One region of the Alloalcanivorax sp. genome, then DNA from elsewhere that is predicted to be linked to it. Evidence: predicted binding sites of a transcription regulator. Region 1 holds the regulator's gene; each other region holds the start of a gene.
What was found. Region 1 encodes sigma-54, which starts transcription at its own class of promoters, with help from an activator protein. Its sites were predicted from a motif close to TGGCACNNNNNTTGCTNT; they were not measured.
Positions count from the first base shown of each region.

Region 2: a site for sigma-54 is predicted at 2,604-2,621, ahead of ACEQZD_RS14605 (MSMEG_0572/Sll0783 family nitrogen starvation response protein). Genes of this name have one in related genera too.
Region 3: a site for sigma-54 is predicted at 2,972-2,989, ahead of glnK (P-II family nitrogen regulator). Genes of this name have one in related genera too.

Region 1 covers NZ_CAXPXK010000100.1:109,198-114,493, forward strand. The annotation lists gene ACEQZD_RS12780 (HPr family phosphocarrier protein) at 1-58, opposite strand, end outside; gene rapZ (RNase adapter RapZ) at 55-909, opposite strand; gene ptsN (PTS IIA-like nitrogen regulatory protein PtsN) at 930-1,403, opposite strand; gene hpf (ribosome hibernation-promoting factor, HPF/YfiA family) at 1,408-1,707, opposite strand; gene ACEQZD_RS12800 (RNA polymerase factor sigma-54) at 1,749-3,197, opposite strand; gene lptB (LPS export ABC transporter ATP-binding protein) at 3,390-4,115, opposite strand; gene lptA (lipopolysaccharide transport periplasmic protein LptA) at 4,117-4,707, opposite strand; gene lptC (LPS export ABC transporter periplasmic protein LptC) at 4,682-5,239, opposite strand; gene ACEQZD_RS12820 (HAD family hydrolase) at 5,236-5,296, opposite strand, start outside.
Region 2 covers NZ_CAXPXK010000126.1:2,174-7,469, forward strand. The annotation lists gene ACEQZD_RS14590 (ABC1 kinase family protein) at 1-324, shown strand, start outside; gene ACEQZD_RS14595 (2-hydroxychromene-2-carboxylate isomerase) at 328-918, opposite strand; gene ACEQZD_RS14600 (PLP-dependent aminotransferase family protein) at 1,017-2,408, opposite strand; gene ACEQZD_RS14605 (MSMEG_0572/Sll0783 family nitrogen starvation response protein) at 2,690-3,172, shown strand; gene ACEQZD_RS14610 (Nit6803 family nitrilase) at 3,185-4,225, shown strand; gene ACEQZD_RS14615 (MSMEG_0568 family radical SAM protein) at 4,182-5,296, shown strand, end outside.
Region 3 covers NZ_CAXPXK010000056.1:13,939-19,234, reverse strand. The annotation lists gene ACEQZD_RS07015 (DEAD/DEAH box helicase) at 1-1,027, opposite strand, end outside; gene ACEQZD_RS07010 (ammonium transporter) at 1,181-2,440, opposite strand; gene glnK (P-II family nitrogen regulator) at 2,527-2,865, opposite strand; gene ACEQZD_RS07000 (accessory factor UbiK family protein) at 3,198-3,452, shown strand; gene ACEQZD_RS06995 (autotransporter domain-containing protein) at 3,474-5,296, opposite strand, start outside.

The sequences.
Region 1 (5,296 bases):
CGGCGGCGCGTGCGTGCAGGCCCAGCTTGTTGGTGATGGCCAGGTCCTGTTCAATCATCCATCCAGCTCCCGGTGGCGAACGTGCAAGGGCACGCCCTGGTTACGCAGCCGGTGGGCCAGCTGCTCGGTGATATAGACCGAACGGTGACGGCCGCCGGTGCAGCCCACGGCCACCGTCACATAGCTGCGGTCGTTGGCCGCGTAGGTGGGCAGCCAGCGGTTCAGAAAGTGGAAAATGTCTTCCAGCATCAGCTCGCTCTCCGGGTGCCCGCGCAGGAATTCGGCGATGCGCTCGTCGCGACCGGTCAGCGGCCGCAGCTCGTTGTGCCAGTGCGGGTTGGGCAGGGCGCGCACGTCGAACACCAGGTCGGCGTCGCGGGGCAGGCCGTTTTTATAGCCGAAGGATTCGATCAGCAGCGACAGATTGACGTCGCGGCGGGCCACCCTTTGCCGGATCAGGTTGCGCAGCGTGTGCACGTCCAGGCTGCTGGTGTCGATCACCAGATCGGCGAGCATGCGGATGTCGGCCAGCAGGTGCGCTTCGTACTCAATCGCGTCGGCCAGGGTGCGGTCGTCGTCGCTGAGCGGGTGGCGGCGGCGGGTGGCGCTGAAGCGCTCCAGCAGGGTGCCCGGGTCGGCGTCGAGGAAGATCACCTCGGTCTCCACCTGCTGGTTTTTCAGTGCCTTGATGATGCTTTTGAACGCCAGCAGCTGGCGGGGCAGGTTGCGCGCGTCCACGCCCACCGCCACCCGCTCGGGGGCGTGTTCCTCGGTGTCGAGCTGTTCCGTGAGGGTGGGCAACAGCCCCAGGGGCAGATTGTCCACGCAATAGTAACCGTGGTCCTCCAGGGCCTGCAGGGCGGTGGTTTTACCCGACCCGGAGCGGCCGCTGAGAATGGTGAGCTTCATAAGGGGGCAACCGGTAAGGGCTAGGACGCGAGGCGTAGTTCCGCTTCCGATTCCACCGCCACCTGGAACAACTGCTGGTTGCTGTGGGCCCGTCGCAGGTCGCTGCGGTAGTCATCGTCGTTGAACAGGCTGGCCAGGTGGCTGAGTGTCTTGAGGTGCTGTTCCGGGTTCTGCTCCGGCACCAGCAGCACGAACACCAGATCCACCGGGCGCCCGTCGACGGCGTCGAAGTCCACCGCGTCTTCCAGCTTCAACAGCAGGCCCACCGCGCCCTCGCAGTGGCCCAGCCGGCAGTGGGGAATGGCGATGCCCTCGCCGATGCCGGTGGACCCGAGTTTTTCCCGGGCCACCAGGGCGTCGAACACTTCCTGCTCGTTGAGGCCGCCGCAGCTGGCCGCGGCCAGCTGGGCGATCTGATCGAGCAACCGTTTTTTACTGGTGACCGACACGTCGTTATAGGTGCGGTCTTCGCTGAGCAATTCACGTACTCGCATAGGGTTAATGACCGTGTTTACGGTCCACCGTCTTCTCTTTGTGTTTGAGGATTTGCCGGTCCAGCTTGTTGGTCAGCGCATCAATGGCCGCGTACATGTCGTCCGCGTGGGCGGTGGCGAACACGTCGGCGCCGGAGATGTGGATGGTGGATTCGGCCTTGTGGGATTTGGGCTCCGGAGACAGGATCACCTGAATGCTGGTGATCTGATCGAAATGGCGCTCCAGTTTGGCGAACTTTTCGTCCACATAGTCACGCAGGGCGTCGGTGATATCCAGGTGGTGACCACTGATGTTTATTTGCATGGCTGGCTCCTATACCTCGTTAAGACCCATCCTCCGCGCGCCTACACCAAACGCTTGCGGGCGCTCGAGGACGGGATGCGCATCGCCTCGCGATATTTGGCGACCGTGCGGCGCGCCACCTTGATCCCCTGATCATTCAGCAAGCTCGCCAGCTTGTTGTCGCTGAGCGGCTTGCGAGGACTCTCGGCGGCGACCAGCTTCTTAATGATGGCACGAATGGCGGTGGAGGAACACTCACCGCCGCCGTCCGTGTCGACGTGACTTGAGAAGAAATATTTCAGCTCGAACACGCCCTTGGGCGTGAGCATGAATTTCTGGTTGGTGACCCGACTGATGGTGGACTCGTGCATGCCCACGGCCTCGGCGATGTCCGCCAGGACCAGCGGTTTCATCGCCTCTTCACCGTAGTTGAAGAAGTCCTGCTGCACCTCGACGATGCGGCTGGCCACTTTCAGCAGGGTGTCGTGGCGGCTTTGCAGGCTTTTCAGGAACCATTTGGCCTCCTGCATGCAGTTACGCAGGTACTGGCCGTCCTCGCCGCCGACCTGGCGGGCCATCTGGGCGTACTGGGCGTGGAGGTTGACGCGCGGCAGCACCGCCTCGTTGAGCGCCACCCGCCAGCCGCCCTTGTGGGCGCTGACCACCACGTCGGGGACTGCGTAATCGGCGCTCTCGCCGCCGATCTGCTGGCCCGGGGCCGGGTCCAGGCCGCGCAGCAGGGCCATGGCCGCGAGCAGGGCCTCCTCGGTGGCGCCCAGGGCGCGCCGCAGGCCGGCGTAATCGTGTTTTTCCAGCAGCGTCTGGTGCGCCAGCACCGCGCGGGCGTGGTCCAGATGCGGAGTGTCCTCGGGCAGCTGGGCCAGCTGCACGCCCAGGCACTCGGCCAGGTCGTGGCTGGCCACGCCGACCGGGTCAAACTGTTGCAGCCGGTGCAGCACCGCCACCACTTCATCGTCTTCCACCGGGTCGTCCGGGTCGGCGATTTCGTTATGGGCGGTGGTGACCAGGTCTTCCAGGGGCACGGTGACGAAGCCGCGCTCGTCCAGGGCTTCAATGATGATCTGCGCGATCACCCGGTCCCGGTCGCTCATCGGCGTCAGGTTGAGCTGCCACTCCATGTGGCTGATCAGGGTGTCCGGGTTGGCGTGGCGCTGCTGCCAGGCGTCGGCGTCCTCGCTTTCGCCGCCGGGGCTGCTCTGGCCCACGTAGAGGTCGTCCCAGTCGCTGTCGGTCTCCACCGGGCCGTCCACCAGGTCTTCCAGGGCGTCGCTGCGCTCCACGTCCAGGTCCGCGTCGGCGTCGTACTCGCCGTCATCGGCGCTGAAATCCTCGGCGCCTTCCTCAATTTCCAGCAGTGGGTTGGTCTCCACCGCCTGCTGGATCTCCAGGCGCAGGTCCAGCGTCGACAGCTGCAGCAGGCGGATTGCCTGCTGCAGCTGGGGCGTCATGGTCAGCTGCTGGCCGATTTGAAGCTGTAAGGAGGGTTTCATGCTGCGTGTCTGGTTGCTCGATCCCGAGGGTTGGAGCATAGCAGCATCAATCGAAATTAAGCAATAATCATGCCAGCTATTGTGTTGTCCGGCGGAAGGGTGTAGGGCGATGCGGCGGGAAGGCGTCCACTATATGCAAGGGTTTGGGCGGTGCGCAAGGCGCGGCGGCGCCCGCCGCCGCTTTTGTCGCCACTAGAGCCGGAAATCGGCGCCCAGGTAGACGTCGCGCACCTGCTGGTTGCCGAGAATGGTGTCGGCGTCGCCGTCGGCGATGATATGGCCGGTGCTGACGATATAGGCGGTGTCGCAGATATCCAGGGTCTCGCGGACGTTGTGGTCGGTGATCAGCACGCCGATGCCGCGGTCCTTGAGATGGCGGATGATGCTCTTGATGTCGTTCACGGAGATCGGGTCGACCCCGGCGAAGGGCTCATCGAGCAGAATAAAGTCCGGGTCCGTGGCCAGACCGCGGGCGATCTCCGCGCGCCGCCGCTCGCCGCCGGACAGGCTCATGCCCATGCTGTCGCGGATATGGTCGATGTGGAATTCCTGCAGCAGTTTCTCCAGCTGCTCCTTGCGCTCCGCCTTGCTGAGGCTCTTGCGCGTTTCCAGGATCGCCATGATGTTCTGCTCCACGGTGAGGCGGCGGAAGATGCTCGCCTCCTGGGGCAGGTAGCCGATGCCGCGTTTGGCCCGGCCGTGCATGGGCAGGTGGGTGATGTCGTTGCCGTTGATCTCGATGCGGCCGGCGTCGGCGGCCACCAGGCCCACGATCATATAGAAGCAGGTGGTCTTGCCGGCGCCGTTGGGGCCCAGCAGACCGACGATCTGGCCGGCTTCCACTTCCAGGGAGACGTCCTCGATGACGCGGGTGCTCTTGTAGCTCTTGGCCAGGTTATGGGCGCTCAGATGTGCCATCTCAGGGGGTCTCCGCATTGTCGGGTTGCGCGGCCGGGGCGTCCTGGGCCGGTTCGCCGTTGTCCTGCTCCTCCGGCTCGGCGTCCTCGCTGGCTTGCTCGGCGTTCTTGGCCGGGATCACCAGACGGACCCGCTTGTCGCCTTCGCTGCTGGCGTCCACGCGGCGCGAATCCAGGTTGTACTCCACCTTGGCGCCTTCGAAGGTGTTGCCCTGGTGGGTGACGCGGGCGTTGCCGGTGAGCACCAGGCTGCGCTGCGCCAGGTCGTAGACCAGCTTGTCGGCGCGGGCGTTCAATTCCTTGCCTTCCACCATGCGCACCGGCGACCCGGTGGCTTCCACCCGCATCAGTTCATTGTTCTCGGTGAACAGGCGGATCACATCCGCGTTCAGGCGCCGCTTGCCCTGGATCAGCTCGGCGTTGCCGCGATACACGCCGGTGCCGGCGCTCTGTTCGAAGGTGGCCTCATCGGCGCTCACCTCCACCGGGCCGGTGGGCTGCTGGGCGGCGGCGCCGGCGGTCAGCGCGGTCAACGCCAGAGCCAGCAGAGCCTTGCCCAGGGCGGACCTATTCCGTGCTGCCTGTGAATTCACTTACCACTCCTTGCTTGAGTGTCATTTCGCCGCTGGTCAGATCGCTTTCCATGGCGCCGGCGCGGGTGCGGCCGTCGCGGTGGCGCATGGCGAGCTCGCCGGGGGAGACCACGCGGTTAGTGTCGTTGTGGTACTGCAGTTCCTCGGTGTCCAGGGTGACGCCGTTGCTTTCGCTGCGCGCTTCCACCTGGTCCGTGAAGACAATCAGGTCACCGTTGTCGCGCACTTCACCACGGCGGGACTGGATCGTCCACAGGCCGTTGCTGTTGTCCATGCGCAACACCGGTTCAGTGAGGGTGGTGAGCGCGTCCCGTTCGTACTGCTCCAAGTGATCCGCCACCAGGCGGTACTGCACCCGGCCGTCCTCTTCGTCGTAGGCTTTGGCGACGATCCGGTCGGCGATGATCATCGGCGCGTTGAGAAACGCCTCGCGGTCCTCTTCCAGAGGGTTGTCCCACTCGTGCAGGGTCATCAGCACGATCAAGCCCAGCAGCAGGATGCCGGAGGCGCTAAGCAGGCCCTGCCGTTTCACGCGTCACCCCGGTGTTCGAGAAGGGCGTCGCAGATTTCGCGCACCGCGCCTTCGCCG
Region 2 (5,296 bases), on a different contig from region 1:
CAGATACGGGTCGCCATGCTGGAAACCGGCGGCGCCGGCGCCCAGTGGCCCGGCCCGGAAGCGCTGATGGAACAGGTGCGCGCGCTGTTGATCCGCATGGAGGACGACCCGGTGGAAAAAATACCGGCGGAGTTCGTGATGCTGGCGCGGGTGTTCGGCACCCTGGGCGGCCTGTTTCTGCATTATCAGCCGCGCCTGGATATAGGCCGTCTGGTGCTGCGCTATCTCACCATGCCGGAAACACTCGGCGACGCCCCCCAGCGGGCGACGACACCTGAAACGCTTCCCTGGTGGCAGCGCTGGGGGCTGGCACCCCGGGCCTGAGTGCTAGCCCACCCAGGCGCGCTCCAGGGCCGCGCCGAGACGCTCGTTACCCCAGAACAGTTCGCCGTTCACCACGAACGACGGGGCACCGAAAATATCCCGCTGCCGGGCCGCCGCCACGTCGGCCCGGGTGCGCTCACCACCGCCTTCCGCCAGCGCCCGGTCCAGGGGCGCGCGGTCCAGCCCGGCCTGACGCAGGCACTCCTCGATCACCGTCGGCGTGGCCGGATCACGACGCTCGGCGAAGCCGGCCCGGAACACCGCCCGGCAGTACGCCGGCAGCCGGAACCCGGTGTCGATCCAGGTGGCGGTTTTGGTGGCCAGGGTGCTGTTGAACGGAAAGCGCGCGGGCCGGCGCCAGGCAATGCCCAGACGCCGGGTTTCGCGCTGCAGATCCAACCACAGGTAACGGCCCCGCGCCGGGTAAAGGTTGAAGGGCGAATCGGTCCAGCCCTGCTCGCTGAAAATCGGGCCCAGCAGGAACGGCTTCCAGACCACCCGCACGCCGGCCTCGGCGGCGGCCGGCTCAATGGTCTCCGCCGCCAGATAGGCGTACGGGCTGGCGAAATCGAACCAGAATTCCAGATCCGCCATATCAGCGCTCCCCCACTTTGACTCTTCCCCACTCGGACAGTGGGCCAAGCATTCCCCATCGGGCCGGCGTTGGCCAGCCCTCCGAAAGTACGGACGGCTCAGAAAAAGCCGGCACTGGCCGCGCCCGGCTGCTGCAGAGCGTCGGCGATCACATGCAGGGCATGCCCCAGATCCTGGCGGCTGGCGGGGCCGCCCAGGCAAAGCCGCACCGCTTCCGGCGGCTTGCCGTTAACCGCGAAGGCGTCGCTGACCACCACATTGATGCCCTGGGCGCGCAGCCGCGCGGCGAACGCCACCCGGCTCCAGGCGGGCGGCATCCGCAGCCAGACGTGGAACGCTTCCGGGTGCGATCGGTAGTCGGCGCCGGCCAGGATTTCCGCGACCAGTTCCTGGCGCGCCTGGGACTCACGGCGGGTCAGCGTCAGTGCCAGGTCGGCGGTGCCGTCCTGGACCCAGCAGGACGCCAGCGCCGCGGTGATCGGCGATGCCATCACGGTGGTGGCGCGCAAGGTTACCGCCAGCCGTGAGCGCAACCGGGCCGAGGGCAGCGCCAGGTAGGCGATGCGCAGCCCGGCCCCCAACGACTTGCTGAAACCGCACAGGTAATAGGTCAGCTCCGGGGCCAGCGCCGCCAACGCCGGCGGCCGGTGGGTGGGCAGCAGGCCGTAGGCGTCGTCCTCGATAATCGGCAGGTTATGACGGCGGGCGATCTGCACCACCCGGTGCCGGCGCTCTTCGCTCAAGGTGACCGCCGCCGGGTTGAGCAGCACCGGATTACAGTACAACGCCTTGGGATGATGTTCCGCGCACAGCTTCGCCAGCGCGTCCGGATCAATGCCGTCGTCGTCCAGCGGCACCCCCACCAAACGCAGGCCCAGCTGCCCGGCAATGGCCCGCAGCCCCGGGTAGGTCAGCGCCTCGCACAGCACCACGTCGCCGGGCCGGGCCAGGTTGCCGAGCACCGCCAGCAAGGCGCTTTGCACCCCGGGGCACACCAGCACCCGGTCCTCGCTCACCGTCAAAGGTCGCCGCTCCAGCCAGGCCACCGCCGCTTCGCGGTCCTCCATGGAGCCGCCGAATTCCTGGTAGCGCATCAACGGCTGAAGGTCCGGCCCCAGGGCGCGCAGCCCGGCTTCCATGCGCTCGCGCAGCAGCGGGTCGCGGGGTTCCGGCGGCAGGTTCATGGTCATGTCCACCGCCCGGTCGGCGCTGGCGCTGCGGCGGCTGGCGCGGCCCGGCCGGCACACGAAGGAGCCCTGCCCGACCCGCGAATAGATCAGACCACGGCGCTGCGCCTCGCCGTAGCCCCGCGACACGGTGGCGTAGTTCAGTTGCAGGGTTTCGGCCAGATCCCGCAGCGGTGGCAGGCGCTCGCCGACCCCCAGCCGGCCGGCCAGGATGTCGTCGCCGATGGCGTCGGCGATACGAATATAGACTGGCTGGCCGCTGTTCTTGAGAACCGGTCGCCAGGCCTCCTGGGATGAGGTCATAGGCACGCTCCGCGCCGGCCGGCGGCGCCTTTTCGCACTGATCGGAGCCACCCCGTGCACCAGTGTCGCTCATCAGGGTGGGCGCCGCCCGGCGCTTTGATTGGTTGCCCGCCGGCCGGTTGTTCGCGGCGCCACGGGATTCGCCGCCTATTGAGCCATAAGGGCACCGACCAATCAATCATTTCACCTCTTGATTGGCATATTGATTGCAATTGAACGGTTACGGAGCGCGGCCCCATCGGCGCCGCCTTCGGCCAACCTCAAAGCATAGGGAGACGGTTATGCCCACCGTAGAGAAAGCAGCGCATCAGAAAGGCGATTTTTTCGTCGACTACGAAGAAAAGGTGTTCGAAGACGTCAAGGCGGAGCCGGGCGAGAAAGCCCTGGTGACCTTCCATACCGTGGCGTTCGAAGGGTCCATCGGGCTGGTCAATATGTTGCAGGCCACGCGCTTGCAGCGCAAAGGGTTCGACACCTCGGTGCTGCTGTACGGCCCCGGTGTCACCCTGGGCGTGCAGCGTGGCTTCCCGACCCTGGGTGACGAGGCGTTCCCCGGCCATATGGCGGTCAACAACCAGATCACCAAGTTCATGGGGGAAGGCGGCAAGGTGTACGCCTGCCGGTTCGCGCTTCAGGCGCTGTACGGCCACGGCGAGCCTTCATTGATTGAGGGGATCAGACCAATCAATCCCCTGGACGTGCTGGACCTGGTGCTGCTGCACCGCCGGGACGGCGCCTTCATCCTCGACACCTGGACCACCTGAGGGAGCGGCGCCATGAACGAAGCCGCAACGGTACGGGCGGCGGCGGCGCAGATCGCGCCGGACCTGCGCACCCCCGGGGGCACGCTGGACAAGGTGTGCGCCACCCTCGAGGAGGCCGCCGGGCGGGGCGTGCAACTGATCGTCTTCCCGGAAACCCTGCTGCCCTACTACCCGTATTTTTCGTTCGTGCGCGCCCCGGCGTTCTCCGGCGCGGACCACCTTGCCCTCTACCAACAGGCGGTGACGGTGCCCGGCCCGGAGTTGGACCGGGTCGCCGCCCTCGCCGCCCGCCATTCGATGGTGGTGGTGCTGGGCGTCAACGAACGGGACCGGGGCACGCTCTACAACACCCAGGTGGTGTTCGACCGCGACGGCCGCCTGCTGCTCAAGCGCCGCAAGATCACGCCCACCTACCACGAGCGCATGATCTGGGGCCAGGGCGACGCCAGCGGCCTGAAGGTGGTGGACAGCGGCGTCGGGCGCATCGGCGCCCTGGCCTGCTGGGAACACTACAACCCCCTGGCCCGCTACGCGCTGATGACCCAGCACGAGGAAATCCACTGCGCCCAGTTTCCCGGTTCCATGGTCGGCCAGGTGTTCGCCGACCAGATCGAGGCGGCGATGCGCCACCATGCGGCGGAATCCGGCTGTTTCGTGGTCAACGCCACCGGCTGGCTGGAGGACCACCAGATTGAATCAATCACCGACGACCCGGCCCAGCAAAAGGCCCTGCGCGGCGGCTGCATGACCATGATCGTGTCCCCGGAAGGCAAGGTACTGGGTGAGCCGATCACCGAAGGCGAAGGCCTGTGCGTGGCCGACCTGGACATGGCGCTGATTCTGAAACGCAAACGGATGATGGATTCGGTGGGCCACTACGCCCGCCCGGAACTGCTCAGCCTGATGATCGACCGACGGCCGGCGGCCACCTGGCACGACGTCCCGAAACCGGACGACCAGGCGCCCACCGTGGCCACTTTCCAATCTCCGTCCGAGAGGAGCGATAGCGATGACCGCGAGCAAAGCGTTGTCCACCGAACAGCTCATCAATGAGCTGCAGACCCGCGGCGTACGCCTGGAGGACGCCGGCCACGGCGCCCCCAGCCGGCGCGGCGGCGCCGGCCCCTCGGACCACAAGGCGCTATCGATCGATGGCCGGGTGGTGATGATCCCGGTGCACACCGCCGGCGCCGATCAGTCACCGTACAGCCTGGGCACCGCCGGCGACGACGGCGGCGCCCTGTCCCGGGAGGGCCGGGAAATCGCCCGGCTGGCGTTCACCCCGACACCGCGCTTTTACGACCTGCGCACCGACGATGGCGTGCCCTATTCGCACATCGCCACCCTGCACGGTAAGGACGTGCTCGCCACCACCGTGCTGCAAACCTGCATCCGCTATAACAACCGCAAGGTCTCCTGCCAGTTCTGCGCCATCGAGCAGTCGCTCAAGGAGGGCCGCACCATCGCTCATAAAACCCCGGCGCAGCTGGCCGAGGTGGCGCGGGCGGCGGTGGCGCTGGACGGCGTCAAACATATGGTGATGACCACCGGCACCCCCAACCTGCGGGACCGGGGCGCGCGCATCCTGTGCGACAGCGCCGCCGCCGTCACCGCCGCCGTGGACCTGCCGATCCAGGCGCAATGCGAGCCGCCGGACGACCCGGCCTGGTTCCGGCGCCTGCGCGACAGCGGCGTGGCCAGCCTGGGCATGCACCTGGAAATCGCCACCCCGGCGCTGCGCGAAAAAATCATGCCCAGCAAGGCCTCGGTGAGCCTGGCGCAGTACATGGACGCCTTCGCCGAGGCGGTGGCGGTGTTCGGGCGCGGCCAGGTCAGCACCTATTTGCTGGCCGGACTGGGCGACACCCCGGAAACCACCCTGGCGCTTTGCCGGCGGCTGATCGAGCTGGGCGTTTACCCGTTCGTGGTGCCGTTCGTGCCGATCTCCGGCACACCGTTGGCGAACCATCCGTCGCCGTCGTCCGCTCACATGGCCAGCATCCTGGAACCGCTGGCGACCATGCTGCGCGACGGCGACCTGCGTTCCCGTGACATCAAGGCCGGCTGCGGACGCTGCGGCGCCTGCTCGTCGCTGTCGACCTTCGAGGACGCGTCGACGGATAT
Region 3 (5,296 bases), on a different contig from region 1:
CCGCGCCCTCGCCGTCGCCGCGCCCGGTGCGGCCGATGCGGTGCAGATAGTCGTCGCCGCTGCGCGGCATATCGAAGTTGATCACCAGCTCCAGGCCGTCCACATCCAGCCCCCGGGCCGCCACGTCGGTGGCCACCAGCACCGTCACCGCGCCGCTGTTCAGCCGTTCCAGCGCCAGCTTGCGGTCCTTGGTGTCCTTGTCGCCGTGCAGCACGAACACCTTGTGGGCGGTGGAGCGCAACACTCCGCCGAGGCGGTCGGCGGTGGCCTTGGTGTTGGTGAACACGATCGCCTTGCGGTGGGGCTCATGGGCAAGCAGCCACTGCACCAGGCGCTCCTTGTGGGAGCGGTCGTCGGCGGTGATGATCTGCTGGCGCACCTGCTGGTTGAGCTCGCGCACGCTGTCGAGCATCAGCGACTCGGGCTCGCGCAGCACCCGCGCCACCATGGCGTCCATGGCCGCGCCGCCCGGCGTGGCGGAGAACAACAGCGTCTGCCGGGCCGGGTTGCAGGCCGCCGCCAGACGCAGCACGTCGTCGCTGAAGCCCATGTCGAGCATGCGGTCCGATTCGTCCAGCACCAGCACCTTGAGTTCGGACAACGCCAGATTGTCCGCTTCCAGATGCTCGATCAGCCGGCCCGGCGTGCCCACCAGCACCTCGGGGTTCTTGCGGATGCGCGCCGCCTGCACCTTGAAGTCCTCGCCGCCGGTGACCGCTTCCGCCTTGATAAAGGTGAAGCGCGACAGCGCCTGCACCTGCTTGAGCGTCTGCCGGGCCAGCTCCCGGGTAGGCGCCAGCACCAGCGCCCGGGTGCCGATGCCCCGGTCCTTCTCTTCCAGCAGCCGCTGCAGCATGGGCAGCACGAAGGCGGCGGTCTTGCCGGTGCCGGTCCGCGCCACCACGCGCAGATCCCGACCCGCCAGAGCGGGGGGAATAGCCGCCGTTTGCACCGCCGTGGGCTCACTCAGCGACAGCTCTTCCAGGGCGCGCAATAAACGTTCATGGAGATTCAGATCAGCAAACACAGACAATACTCGGTGATGACTTGTAGGAGCGGGCCCGGCCCGCGAAAGGGAGCGCCGCTCCCGGCAGGATACCAGAGACTTGTTTCACCGATACAAAAAAGGGCGCCCGAAGGCGCCCTGTAGGTTGGTGCAAGACAGATTGGAGAGACAGAATCAGCTCTTCACGAACTCCGGGTACGCTTCCATACCGCAGTCCACGATATCCATGCCTTCGTACTCGTCCTCTTCGGAGACGCGGATGCCGAAGATCGCCTTGAGGATGGCCCACACGATCAGGCTGGCCACGAACACCCATACGAAGATGGTCAGGGCGCCGATCAGCTGGCCGGAGAAGCTGGAACCGTCGTTGGTGATCGGCACCAGCATCAGGCCCAGGAAGCCGACCACACCGTGCACGGAGATGGCACCGACCGGATCGTCGATCTTCAGCTTGTCCAGGGTCACGATGCTGAACACCACCAGCACGCCACCGATCGCGCCGAACAGGGTGGCGGTCAGAGCGGTCGGGGTGGACGGCTCGGCGGTAATGGTCACCAGGCCGGCCAGGGCGCCGTTGAGCAGCATGGTCAGGTCGGCCTTGCCGAACAGGAAGCGGCCCACGATCAGCGCGGCAACGGCACCACCGGCGGCGGCGGTGTTGGTGTTCAGGAACACCATGGCCACGGAGTGCGCGCTGGCGGCGTCGCCGAGCTTCAGCACGGAACCGCCGTTGAAGCCGAACCAGCCCATCCACAGGATGAAGGTACCCAGGGTCGCCAGCGGCAGGTTGGCACCGGGGATGGCGTGGATCTCGCCGTTCGGGCCGTACTTGCCTTTACGGGCGCCCAGCAGCAGCACACCGGCCAGGGCGGCGGCCGCACCGGCCATGTGCACGATGCCGGAACCGGCGAAGTCGGAGAAGCCCAGATCACCCAGGTTGTACATGCCGAACACGTCGACGCCGCCCCAGGTCCAGGCGCCTTCCATCGGGTAGATGAAACCGGTCATGACCACCGCGAACGCCAGGAAGGCCCACAGCTTCATACGCTCGGCCACGGCACCGGAAACGATGGACATGGCGGTGGCGACGAACACTACCTGGAAGAAGAAGTCGGACGCGCCGGAGTAGACCGAGCCGCCGTCAAAACCCGCTTCCGCGGAGTCCGCCAGCACACCGGCCAGATCAAAGGCTTCAATGCCGTTCAGGAAGATGCCGCCGCCGTACATGATCGAATAACCGCAGACCAGGTACATCAGGCAGGCGATGGCGAACAGCGCCACGTTCTTGGTGAGAATTTCGGTGGTGTTTTTAGCACGCACCAGGCCGGCTTCGAGCATCGCGAAGCCCGCCGCCATCCACATTACCAGTGCGCCACACACCAGAAAATAAAAGGTGTCGATGGCGTACTGAAGTTCAAAGATTTGATTTTCCACGTTGCAACCCTCCGAGAATTGGAAGCGTGTTCAGGACCTTGGCATGGGTCGTGTTACACATTTCTCTAAACGTAAGCTTCTAAACTTTAGATCGCGTCCTCGCCGGTCTCGCCGGTACGGATGCGGATGGCCTGCTCCAGGGTGGTGACAAAGATCTTGCCGTCACCGATTTTCCCGGTATTGGCCGCTTTGGTGATCGCTTCGATAACCTGATCCAGGCTGGCCTCCGCGATGGCCACTTCGATTTTTACCTTGGGCAGGAAATCGACCACGTATTCCGCGCCGCGATACAGCTCGGTGTGACCCTTTTGACGTCCGAAGCCTTTCACCTCGGTAACGGTGATGCCCTGAACGCCGATCTCGGACAGTGCTTCACGCACGTCGTCCAATTTGAACGGCTTGATGATGGCTGTAACCAGTTTCATTTCTATCTCCTTCAAACGCTTATAACGCGTCCGTTAACGTCCGTTGGGTTTCAGGCCCCTCTTTGGTTCCCGATCCATCCACTCGCGCGAACGCTCTAGCCCGTTAGCTGCACGACCCATGCCAATTTTTAAAAGTCACGCATTTTCAGAGGGTTAGAACTGCAACCCCGGGGTGTTCCGGGGTCGGTTGCGGCAATATAGTGCACCATCGCGGGGCACTTCCCAAAATGGTGCACGCCGTTACGGTGCTCTTGAGACGCCCCATAACATCAAGGGCGGTGGTACCATCGCACCCTGACCCGCCCGTGTTGCAAATAGTGGAGCCTGTGGCCATGCAAAGCCAAGCCTTTCTCGATCGTTTGATGAGCGACATCAGCCGCCATCTGCCCGGAGACCTGGGGCAATTGCGTCAGGAGGTGGAGCACAGCGTGCGCGCCGTGCTCAATGAGACGCTGACCCGGCTGGATCTGATCAGCCGTGAGGAATTCGAGATTCAGCAGCAGGTGCTGGAGCGCACCCGCGCCCGGCTGGAATCTCTGGAGAAGGAAGTGGCGGCGCTGGAAAGCGCCGCCGGAGAGAAGTCGTAGAAGAAACCCGCGGCGAGGGTTTCAGAACGTCCAGCCGAAACGGATCTGGCCGCCGTGATCGGCACGGCCGTCACCGGTCTCGCCCTGATAGCCCAGGTTAAGGGTGGCGCGCGGCGCCAGCAGCCAGGTGAGGCCGGCTTCCATCACCAGGGTGTCCTCGGCCAGCGGCGCCCCTTCGACGGTGAAGGCGTCACCGCCGGCGAAGCGCAGGGATGTTTCCGGCGTGGTGTCTCCAAACGCATGGCGCCAGCCTAAAGAGCTGTACAGACGCGTGGCCGGATTGCCGGGCAAGGTGACGAAGGCACGCGTGCCCAGGGTGGTGAAGGTGGTGTCCAGGCTGTCCCGGTCACCCTGCAGGGCGGCGTCGCCGCCACGCTCATCGCCGTCACCCAGGGTCACCCGCACCTGGGCCAGCCGCGCGAAGGGCTCCACGCCCCGCTCCACGCCGAAGCGGCGGGCGCCTTCAATGAACGCCTGCCAGGTGTCCGCCTTGCGGTCACTGGTGAGGGTCTCGTCCATGGCGCCCACCACGGCCCGGCGGCGGCCGTCGATCCGCTGGTGGCTGTAGAAGGCGCCCCCACGCAGGGCGCCGGCGCCCAGACGCCGCTCACCGAAGACACCGGCATGAACGCTGTCGATATCGGCACGGCCACGCTGTTCGGCGAGCGCCAGATTGGTTCGGCCGTAGCCCACCAGCATGCCGGCGCGTCCGCCGTCGGCGAACAACCGATCCACGCCCAGCAAGGCACCGTGCGTGTCCCGGTCCCGATGGGCCGTGCCTGAATCCCCGTCGGTGCCGCCTTTATTACCGTAGCCACTCACCCAGGCGGTAACGCCTTCGCCGCGCGCCAGTGTGGTGGCGGCGGCCCGGTCCTCGTCACGGAAACGGGCCATGGCGGCGTCGCGCAGCAGTTGGCTGTCCTCCGCCAGCGCGCCCAGGGCGCTGGCGTGCAGTTCACCGGACAAGCTGTCGTAGGCGGCGGCGAGCGCGCGGGGGGAGACCGTCTGCATCGCCACTTCATCATGCAGCGCCTGACCGGCGCCGAGACTTTCCACACCGCTCGCCGCGGCACGCTGATTGGGCGTGCGGGCGAGGGCGGCGAACCGCACGTCGTTGCGGCGCAGTTCCAGATCCACGTTATTGGTGTCGTAGAGCAGGCTGGCGTCCAGGAACAGGTAGTCGGAATCGGCGGCGTCGAAACGGCCGCTCAAACCACCGTCGGCGGTGAGAATGCGGTAGCGGCTGATCGGCCGGTATTCACCGGCCTCGCCCACATGCACCACGGAACCGTCCAGGGTGGCGACACCGGTAACCCGCACATGGTCCGCGGCACTGCCGGTGGGGTCGACTTCCACTTCAAACTCGGCCCCGTCCTGAAACTGCAGGTCGCCATTGACGGTCAGGGCGCCGATCGAATTGCCCGGCGCCAGGGCCGCGCCGTCGTGAATCACCGTGCTGCCCACGCTGCCGCTGCCCTGCAAGCGGGCGCCGTCGTACACGTCCAGGGTGCCGGCCAGGGCGCCGTCCACCGACAACACCCCGGCGTTCACCTGGTGATGGCCGTTAAAACCGGCGGCGTCGCCGGTGAGCGACAAGGTGCCGCTGCCGATCATGTCCAGGGCGCCGCTGCCGGCGCTGATATTGCCGCTGAACACCGTATCGCCGGCGCCGTCCACGGTGAGCAGGAAATCGTTCAGCTCCAGGTCGCCGGTGAAAGCGGCGGTACCGGCGCCCGCCAGCAGTGTCGTGTCGGTGTTCTGCACGATGTCGTTGCCCAGGGTCACGTCACCCCGGGTCGCCAGGGTGCCGCCGTCCAGCTCCAGGGTGCCGTCACCCAGGGCCT